3 regions of the Roseovarius sp. B08 genome follow, and region 3 is predicted to be linked to each of the others. Evidence: riboswitches for the same ligand, from Rfam matches in the RefSeq annotation. Region 3 holds a riboswitch; each other region holds the start of a gene.
The links. A riboswitch is a leader RNA that binds a small molecule or an ion and turns the genes downstream of it on or off. The one in region 3 is predicted to bind thiamine pyrophosphate.
Positions count from the first base shown of each region.

Region 1: another riboswitch for thiamine pyrophosphate. It lies ahead of thiD (bifunctional hydroxymethylpyrimidine kinase/phosphomethylpyrimidine kinase); the one in region 3 lies ahead of ACSQ76_RS14710 (FAD-dependent oxidoreductase).
Region 2: another riboswitch for thiamine pyrophosphate. It lies ahead of thiB (thiamine ABC transporter substrate binding subunit); the one in region 3 lies ahead of ACSQ76_RS14710 (FAD-dependent oxidoreductase).

Region 1 is NZ_JBPRLW010000001.1:4,093,920-4,097,182, reverse strand. Features, by position in the region: gene ACSQ76_RS20825 (hypothetical protein) at 76-366, opposite strand; gene smpB (SsrA-binding protein SmpB) at 464-940, opposite strand; TPP riboswitch at 1,181-1,269, shown strand; gene thiD (bifunctional hydroxymethylpyrimidine kinase/phosphomethylpyrimidine kinase) at 1,306-2,130, shown strand; gene ACSQ76_RS20810 (WD40/YVTN/BNR-like repeat-containing protein) at 2,289-3,263, shown strand, end outside.
Region 2 is NZ_JBPRLW010000001.1:346,684-349,946, reverse strand. Features, by position in the region: gene ACSQ76_RS01735 (ArsR/SmtB family transcription factor) at 1-313, shown strand, start outside; gene ACSQ76_RS01730 (SRPBCC family protein) at 317-760, shown strand; gene ACSQ76_RS01725 (hypothetical protein) at 782-1,096, shown strand; TPP riboswitch at 1,333-1,443, shown strand; gene thiB (thiamine ABC transporter substrate binding subunit) at 1,477-2,469, shown strand; gene ACSQ76_RS01715 (thiamine/thiamine pyrophosphate ABC transporter permease ThiP) at 2,445-3,263, shown strand, end outside.
Region 3 is NZ_JBPRLW010000001.1:2,884,594-2,887,856, reverse strand. Features, by position in the region: gene ACSQ76_RS14720 (thiazole synthase) at 1-741, opposite strand, end outside; gene thiS (sulfur carrier protein ThiS) at 745-942, opposite strand; gene ACSQ76_RS14710 (FAD-dependent oxidoreductase) at 926-1,921, opposite strand; TPP riboswitch at 2,018-2,118, opposite strand; gene ACSQ76_RS14705 (peptidoglycan-binding domain-containing protein) at 2,345-3,263, shown strand, end outside.

The sequences.
Region 1 (3,263 bases), 1.2 Mb from region 3:
CCCCAGAAACCGTTGCGAATGACGTAGCGCGGGATGCGGGCCAGTGCAAGCCGACGGGCGATTGCCGCACCGACTTCAGCGGGCGACCAGATTGCGCAACAGGCCCGCGACCAGAAGGCAGGCGGCACCACCAAGGCCCCCTGCGGCGAGCTCGATGGCAAGGGCGGTGGGGTCGAGCGCGGCGTCGTGCGGCGCGGTCTGTGCCAGCCCGCCGAGCGCCATAAGACCAAGGGCCTGGCCGCCCATTGCACCGCCGAGAGTGCCGGCAAGAGAGTTGACCAGAAAGCCGAGGTTGAGCGTGCGCACGAGGCCGCCGGCGATGTTGCCGCCAATGGCGCCGGCAATGAGGCTGATCAGTAGGTCCATGCGGTCCGGTCCCTCGTGCAACCGCGCGCGTGGCGCCCGGAACGAGAGGGATGATAGCAAAAGGCCCGACACCCGCAGAGGCCGAAATCGGAACGGATTACATACCGTGGCGCAAAAGCCGCTGCTTCTGGCGGTTCCAGTCGCGCTTGGCCTCGGTCTGGCGCTTGTCGGTGTTCTTCTTGCCCTTGGCGATGCCGATCTTGATCTTGGCGATGCCGCGGTCGTTGAAATACATGACCAGCGGCACGAGGGTCATGCCCTTGCGCTGGGTCTCGTTCCACAGCCGCGCCATTTCCTTGCGCGAAACCAGTAGCTTGCGGCGGCGCCGGTCCTCGTGGCCGAAAGGCACGGCCTGCTCGTAGGGCGCGATGTAGCTGTTGACCAGCCACAACTCGCCATCCTCCACCGCGGCGTAGCTTTCGGCGATGTTGGAGCTTTTCTGGCGCAGGGATTTGACCTCGGACCCTTCGAGCACCATGCCGCATTCGAGGTCGTCCTCGATGGCATAGTCGTGCCGCGCCTTGCGGTTCTCGGCGACGACCTTGTAGTTGGGATTGATCTTGGGCTTAACCATCTCAAAATGCCTTCCGGGCGGTGCGAAGGATGAAGATAGCGCCTGTGTCGGAGGCTTCCAACCCCCAGAAACGACTCGAAAGGTGAACGGGGCGGCGAGGGGCAGATCGGCACGTCGGTATCACGTCGGTATCCTGGCAGTATGGCGACGGTGCTATTTTTCGCAAATGGCATGATTAACCGGGCGGGCGTTGCGCCGCGCCACCGCAGTTGACAGGGCCGCCGCCGTGCCTATCGTCCGGGGATGAGCCAGGGGCGCCTTCGGGCTGAGATGCACCCTTTGAACCTGACCCAGATCATGCTGGCGGAGGAAGGCGCGACCGGAACCGGTCGGACCCAGCCTTTCGACGCCGCGAAAGGAGCCGGATGAAACCCCAGACAAGGAACACAGCCAAGGGCCGGATCGCCAACGTCCTGTCGATCGCGGGGTCGGACCCGTCGGGCGGTGCGGGCGTGCAGGCCGATCTCAAGGCAATCTCGGCGAACGGAGCCTATGGCATGGCGGCGCTGACCGCGTTGACGGCGCAGAACACCCAAGGCGTGCAGGGCGTGCACCTGGTGCCGCCGGAGTTCGTGGCCGACCAGATCCGTTTGGTGGCCGAGGATGTGCGGATCGACGCGGTGAAGATCGGGATGATTGCCACGGCAGAGATCGCGCGGGCGGTGGCGGACGCCTTGCCCGAGGCGCCGGTGGTGCTGGACCCGGTGATGGTGGCCAAGGGGGGCGCGTCGCTTCTGGCCGAGGACGCGGTGGCGGCGCTGCGCGAGGCGCTGGTGCCGAAGGCGGCGGTGATCACGCCGAACCTGCCGGAGGCGGCGGCGTTGCTGGGCTGCGACGAGGCGTTGACGCGCGATGCGATGGCCGAACAGGCGCAGGCGTTGCGGGCGCTGGGCTGCGCGGCGGTGCTGCTGAAGGGCGGGCACCTTGTGGGCGAGGACAGCCCGGACGTGCTGGCCGATGCGGACGGCGTGCATTGGTTCGAGGGCGCGCGGGTGGCGACGCGCAATACCCACGGGACGGGATGCACCCTGTCGGCGGCGCTGGCAGCCCGGATCGGGCGTGGTGAGGCGCTGCCCGAGGCGGTGGCCGAGGCCAAGGCCTATGTCGCGCGGGCGATTGCCGGGGCCGGGGCGCTGGATGTCGGGTCTGGGCATGGTCCGACGCATCATTTTGCCGGGATGTGGGCGTGACCGTCGTATCGGGGCGCATCCCGCCCCGGACCTGATCCGGGGCCTCTGGCGCGATGGAAACAAGCCCGCATTTGGCGGATCCGGATCGGCCAATTCCCGCTCTCGGGAATCGCGCCGGGACGTGGTAGTTTTGCGCGAACCATGCGGAGCCCCGTGTCATGCCTTCCCCCTGCGTCAGCCTTCTTGTCGGCACCACCAAGGGTGCCTTTATCCTGTCGGCCGGTCCGGACCGGAACGGCTGGGACGTCACCGGCCCGCATTGTGATGGCTGGTGCATCAACCACATGGCGGGCGATCCCGACACCGGCACGATCTGGGCCGGGGGTGGCGGTGCGTTTCACGGGGCGGGCATCTGGCGCTCCGAGGACTATGGGCGGTCATGGACGCTTGCCCGCCTGACCCGCGGCCAGATGGACGAGTGGGCCGCGCAGGATCCGGGCTTTGCCGAGATGATCGGTTGGACCGACACGCCGCTGCCGTTCGAGGATGGGTTCGAGCAGATCTGGTCGCTGGGGTTCGCGCACGGGACGCTTTATGCCGGAACGAAGCCCGCGAATTTGCTGAGCAGCGGCGATCACGGTAGGACGTGGAGTCGCGTCGATGCCCTGACCGATCATCCATCGGCCAAGGACTGGAACCCCGGTGCCGCGGGGCTGGTTTTGCACACGATCGTCTTCGACCCTGATGAACCCCGGAAGCAGTGGATCGGGATTTCCGCCGACGGGGTGTTCGCCACCGAGGATGGCGGTGCCACCTGGGCGCGGCGCAACCGGCTGTCGAATGCCGAGGCCTGTGGCGCACACGATCATCCAGCCGGGCCGAGCAACGGGGAAACCGGGCATTGCGTGCACAACATCATGCGCGCACCGGGCAAGACGGACCTGCTCTATCAGCAGAACCACCACGGGGTCTGGCGGTCGTCCGATGGCGGGCGGTCGTGGGACGACATAACCCTGGGTCTGCCGTCGACCTTCGGCTTTCCGATCCGGGTGCATCCGCGCGATCCGCGCACGATCTGGACGTTGCCGCTGAATGGCGACATGGCGGGGCGCTACCCGCCCGATGCGGCCTGTGCTGTCTGGCGTTCGCGCGACGGGGGCGAGACGTGGGAGGCGCTGCGCGAGGGGCTGCCG
Region 2 (3,263 bases), 2.5 Mb from region 3:
GACCGACACCTTCGCCGCCCTCTCCGACCCCACCCGCCTTGCCGTGGTCGAGCGCCTGATGGCCGAGGGTGAACTGCCCGCCGGCCGTCTCGTCGAACAGGCCGATATCAGCGCCCCGGCGGTGTCCCGCCACCTCAAGGTGCTGCGGCAGGCGGGCCTCGTCGAGCAGCGCACCCAGGGCACCAGCCGGCTCTATTCCGTCCGGGCACAGGCGCTGAAAACCATCGCCGACTGGGCGCTCGATCACCGCGCCTTCTGGGAGGCGTCGATGGACCGCCTCGCGACCCACCTTGCCCTCGAAGACAAGGATTGACGGATGGGCGAGGTCCGCATCACCCGCGACTTCCCGGTCACGCCCGAGCGTCTCTTCCGCGCCGTCACCCAGCGGGCCGAGGTGCTGGAATGGTGGGGCCATGACGGCATGACCCTGCCCGACACCGCGCTCGACTTCACCCGCGAAGGCCCGTGGCATTCCGAAATGCTCGATAGCGACGGCAACCGCTACCGCATGTCGGGACAGGTCACGCATGTCGACCCGCCCCGCTCCGTGGGCTTCACCTGGACATGGCACTTGCCCGAAGGCATGCAGGCCCCCGAAAGCCACGTCACCTTCACCGTCACACCCACGCGTGACGGCGCCCGGCTGACCATCGACCACCGCGACCTGCCCAATGACGACCGCGCCGCGCGGCACGAAACCGGCTGGACAAGCGGCCCGATGGTCCGCCTCGCCCGCCACCTGCAAACTTGTCCCCACTGATCCCTGAAAGGAAACCAACCAATGCCCAAGTACATCTTCGCCTATCACGGCGGCGGCAGGCCCGAGACCGAAGAAGAGGGCATCAAGGCGATGAAGGCCTGGGAAAGCTGGCTCGGCGGCCTCGGCGGCAAGCTCATCGACCCCGGCAACCCCGTGGGCATGTCCAAGACGGTCAGCACCGAGGGCATCGCCGACAATGGCGGCTCCAACCCTCTGGCTGGCTATTCCATCGTCGAGGCCGCGGATGACGCCGAGGCCTGCGAGATCGCCCGCGGCTGCCCCATTCTCGACGGCGGCAAGGGCAGTGTCGAGGTCGCCCCCATCATGGAAATGTAGCCCGCGCAGTCCCGGGCTTGACCCGGGACCTCCTTCCCCCTTTCGCTGGCTTTGAACGTCCTCTGCCCCCCGCGCCCACCGCGCGGCGCGTCAAACGCCCGCCAGCGACGCCCGCACCGACGTGATACCACCCGAATACCGACGCGATACCGACGTCGTCTCAGCCCTTCCGGCGGCATTAACCTTCCGATTCGCCAATTCACCTTGTCCCTTCCCCGGCTTGGCCCTACGTTCTTGTTGAAACCTCGGGGTGTCGACCGGCCACCTCCGGCGACTGAGATGCACATAGCAAACCCGTTGAACCTGAACCGGCTGACACCGGCGGAGGGAAGGTCATGCACCCGCATCGCGCCGCCCCTTCCGCCGAAAGGGAGGATGCCATGAAACGCCTTGTTTTCACTGCGGGATGTCTGCTCACCGCCACGACCGCCGTGGCCCAAGAGACAGGCGAGACGCCCGAACTGACCGTCTACACCTATGACAGTTTCGTCGCCGAATGGGGCCCCGGCCCCCAAATCGAAAAGGCGTTCGAGGCCACCTGCAACTGCGACTTCAACCTCGTCGGCGTCGAGGACGGCGCCGCCCTGCTGGCCCGTGTCCGGCTCGAGGGTGAAAATACCGACGCCGACATCGTCCTCGGCCTCGACACCAACCTGATCGCCGCAGCCAAGGACACCGGCCTGTTCGCCGAGCACGGACAGTCCCCGGACCTCGATCTGCCGATCACCTGGGACGACCCGGTGTTCCTGCCCTACGACTGGGGCTATTTCGCCTTCGTCCATGACAAAGACATGGAAGCGCCCAGCAATTTCAAGGCCCTGGCCGACAGCGACACCTCCATCGTCATTCAGGATCCCCGCTCCTCCACCCCCGGTCTCGGCCTGTTGATGTGGGTCAAGACCGCCTATGGCGACGAGGCCCCGCAAATCTGGGAGGGGCTCTCGGACAACGTCGTCACCGTCACCAAGGGCTGGACCGAAGCCTACGGCCTCTTCCTCGAAGGCGAGGCCGACATGGTGCTGTCCTACACCACCTCGCCCGCCTATCACCTGATCGCCGAGGAGGACGACAGCAAGACCGCCGCCGCCTTCGACGAAGGCCATTACATGCAGGTCGAAGTGGCCGGCAAACTGGCTTCGACCGACCAGCCCGACCTGGCCGACCAGTTCCTCGCATTCATGCTGACCCAGGACTTCCAGTCCGTCATCCCGACGACCAACTGGATGTACCCCGCCAAGGAGCTTGAGGGGGCCCTGCCCGACGGGTTCGACACCCTGATCCAGCCGGAAAAATCCCTGCTTCTCAGCGCCGAAGAGGCCGCCGCCACCCGCGACGATGCGCTCGATGAATGGCTGAACGCGCTCAGCCGCTAAGTGCCAGACCGGGATGGAGCGCCGCCGCCCTCGTGGCCGTGCTCATCTTCGGCGCGCTGCTGGCCGTTGCCCTGCGCGCCGAAACCGGCCGCGGCTTCAACGCCGCCGACTGGGCGGCGCTTCGCTTCACACTGGTGCAGGCCACGCTCTCGGCCTTGTTTTCCGTGCTGCTGGCCATCCCTGTGGCCCGCGCCCTCGCCCGCCGCCGGTTCCGGGGCCGCAGCCTGCTGATCGCGCTGCTGGGCGCCCCGTTCATCCTGCCGGTGATCGTCGCCGTGCTGGGCCTGATCGAGGTCTTCGGCCGCGGCGGCTGGGTCAGCGCGGCCCTGGGCACGCTCGGCCTGCCCCCGGTGCAGATCTACGGTCTGCACGGCGTCGTCCTCGCGCATGTGTTCTTCAACCTGCCGCTGGCCACCCGCCTTGTCCTGCAAGGCTGGCAGGAGATTCCCGCCGAGCGTTTCCGCCTGGCCGCCCTGCTGGGCATCGACGGCTGGGCGATGTTCCGCGTGATCGAAATGCCGATGCTCCTGCGCCTGATCCCCGGCGCCTTCACCGTGATCTTCGCCATCTGCCTCACCAGCTTCGCCGTCGCCCTCACCCTCGGCGGCGGGCCGCGGGCCACCACGATAGAACTCGCCATTTACCAGGCGTTCAGGTTTGACTTCGGTCTTGGTCGGGCCGCGCTCTTGTCCGCCGTGCAGCTTGGTCTGACGGTTTTTGCCGGTGGCATCGCCCTCTGGCTGGCGCGCGGCGAAGGGTTCGGCTCCGGCCTCGATCGCGGTTTGCGCCGGTTC
Region 3 (3,263 bases):
CGAGGGAGCGGCCATGTCGCGCGGCTCCATCGGGTCGGCGGATCGGGCGAGTTTGCCGGCCTTGAGGGCCAGGGCGAAGGCTTCGGCCATCGCCGCCGGGTCGCCCGCCTTGGCGACAGCGGTGTTGAGCAGGATCGCGTCATAGCCCAGTTCCATCGCCGCCGCGGCCTGCGAAGGCAGGCCAAGCCCTGCGTCGATCACCAGCGGCACGTCGGGGAAATGCGCCCGTAGCGCGCGCAGGCCGAAGATGTTGTTGAGGCCCAGCCCCGAGCCGATGGGCGAGCCCCAGGGCATCAGCACCTCGCAGCCCGCGTGCAGCAGGCGGTCGGCGACGACGAGATCCTCGGTGGTGTAGGGAAAGACCTGAAAGCCGTCCTCGGTCAGGATGCGCGCGGCCTCGACCAGGCCGAAGACGTCGGGTTGCAGGGTGTCTTCCTCGCCGATGACCTCGAGCTTGATCCAGGGCGTCTCGAACACTTCGCGGGCCATGTGCGCGGTGGTCACGGCCTCCTTCACGCTGTGACACCCGGCGGTATTGGGCAGGATATGCACGCCCAACTCGCGGATCAGGTTCCAGAAGTCCTGTCCGGCGCGGTCCTGCCCGCTTTCGCGGCGCAGCGATACGGTGGCCACGCTGGCGCCGCTGCGCCGGAACGCCTCGGCCAGGATGGCCGGCGAGGGGTATTGCGCGGTACCCAACATGAAACCGTTGGCGAGCGGGGTGCCGTAGAAGTCGCGCATCGCTCAGCCGCCCTGCATCGGGGCCAGAACCTCGATGCTGTCGCCGTCGGCAAGGGCATGGGCGGGGCGCAGGGTCGCGGGCACGAAGGTGCCGTTGACGGCCGTGGCCACCTTGGCGTCGCCGTAGCCCTGTGCCGTCAGAAGCTCGGCAAGTGTGGCGACCTCGGCGTCAACTTGCGTGCCGTTAAGCTGCAATCTCATCGGAAACCTCCGGTGTCTTGTCGTGAAGGATCAGGTCCGTGACCATCCGCGCCAGCGCGGGGGCGAGCAGGAAGCCATGCCGATAAAGCCCGTTGGCGCGGATCAGGGTGCCGTCGCGGCGGATGCGCGGCAGGTTGTCGGGAAAGGCCGGGCGGTTGTCGACGCCGATCTCGACCACTTCTGCCTCGCCGAAGGCCGGGTTGAGCGCGTAGGCGGTGCTGAGCAGTTCCAGCATGGCGCGGGCAGTGACGTGGCGACCGGCGCGGCCCTCGACCATCGTGGCGCCCAGCATGAACATCCCGTCGCCGCGCGGCACGATGTAGATCGGCACGCGGGGGTGCAGCACGCGGATGGGGCGCGAGAGCGCCACGTCGGGGCACGACAGGATCAGCATCTCGCCCTTTACACCGCGCAGGTCCGGCAGCGTGTCGCGGGCGGCAAAGCCGCGGCAGTCGACGGTCAGGCCGTGCGTGGCGCAGGCGTCGGGATCGGCCTCGTCCTGCCGGAAAGTGGCGCCATCGGCGACAAGGCTTTCGTGCAGGCGGGTCAGCGCGGCGCGGGGGGCAAGATGCGCTTCGGTCTCGAAATAGAGCCCGCGGGTGAAGCGGGTACCGAGGTCGGGTTCCAGCGCGGCGATCTCTGGCCCCGTGACGGAGCGGTGGCCTGTCGTCAGCCGGGCAAACCGGGCGAGGTCGGCCTTGTCGCGGCCGGGCGAGACCACCAGCGAGCCGTGCTGTTGCACGCTTCCTGTCTGCGCCTGCCACCAGTCGGCGGCTTCGGCGCCGAGGCGGATGACGGGTTCTTCGGCGCTTTCACCTTCGCAATAAGGGGCCAGCATGCCACCCGCCCACCAGGAACAGGCGTGGGGGCCCGGCGCGGCGTGGCGGTCGATCAGGGTCACCGCCGCGCCGCGATCCAGCAGGGTGCGGGCCACGCAGAGGCCGGCGACACCGGCGCCTATGACGGTCACGGGTGTCATGCCGGGGCGTCCGATGCGCGTGCGGTCACGGGTAATATCACTGGCGCGTCTCCAGGTCTGGGGGCGTGCCAACGCGAGAATGAGTCTGTGCTATGGTCGCACACTCTACCCGTTCCCTACGCCGGTATTGCCCGGATCAGGTTCGACGGGTCGGCGCATGCACCTCTCAGCCCTTGCGGGCCCCCCGACGGATGAATTTTGCAGCGCCGGGCCGGGATGGCACGTGGCGCGTCGTGTTTGCCACATACATAATTCGGCTGCACGCCTGCTGCAACGTCTGATGCAAAGGCCAACTGCATTCGGTGGGTTGCAGGCCGGTGGTCGCGTGGCGGCTGGTGGCATTGCGCCGCCGCCGGGCCGGCCGATTTCCGCCCCCAGCCTTGACGTTCGGTCCGTTGGGGGCGTTATTCTGCAAGAGGTTTCATGGAGGGTGATGTCGTGACAGGTGCACGCGGTTTTTACAGTCTTCGACCCGGGACCATCGCCCGGGTCTGCGCAGTTCTGCTGCTTGGTGCGGGTGGTGCAGCGGGCCAGACGCAAGGGACCGATCCGCTGCCCGAGCCTTTGCCGGAGCCGCCCGCAACGACCGCCACGCCGCTGGACGACGCAGGCGCCGCGCAAGGTGACGCCGGCATCGAGGCGGACCGCACCGACCCGGACGCGACGGGGGCCGCGGACAGCGAGGACCGCGAAACCGCAGCGCCATCGGCTGACGCAGACGTGCTGCCCGCGCCGATGGTCACGCGGTCCGAACCTGCGCCTCCGCTTCGGGACCAGATCGCGGCCTGTTACCCGGGCGATGCGGAGGCGTCGGGCGGCGAGAGCGTCACCATCAGCTTCGTTCTGGACAGTGCGGGCCTGCTTTTGGGCATTCCCAACCATGTCGGCGATGAAGCGCAGTCGGCGGTGCAACGGCGGCTGTTTCTCGATGCCGTGGTGGCGCTGGAAGAGTGCGCGCCCTATTCCGTCAGCGGGTCCAAGACGACCTATGAGGCGCTGTTCACGCCCGGAACCGTTTCCGCGGTCAACATCGTCGACTCGGCACCGTTGGTGACGGAGCCGGAGGTGATGGGAACCGCGCGCGCCAACCCGTCGGCGATTGCGACCGAGGAGATCGAAGACGCGCTGGATCTGTCGCGCGGTGAGCGCCGGGAGGTCCAGAACCGCCTGCGCCTGGTGGCGCATGATCCGGGCGGTGCGGACGGTGTCTTTGGGCCGAATACCCGCACGGCGATTTCGTCGTGGCAGACGGAACGCGGGTTTCCGGCCAGCGGGTATCTCGACGATGTACAATTGTCCGCCCTGCGCGAGCAGAGCGAAACCGAGTACCAGGCGTTTTTGG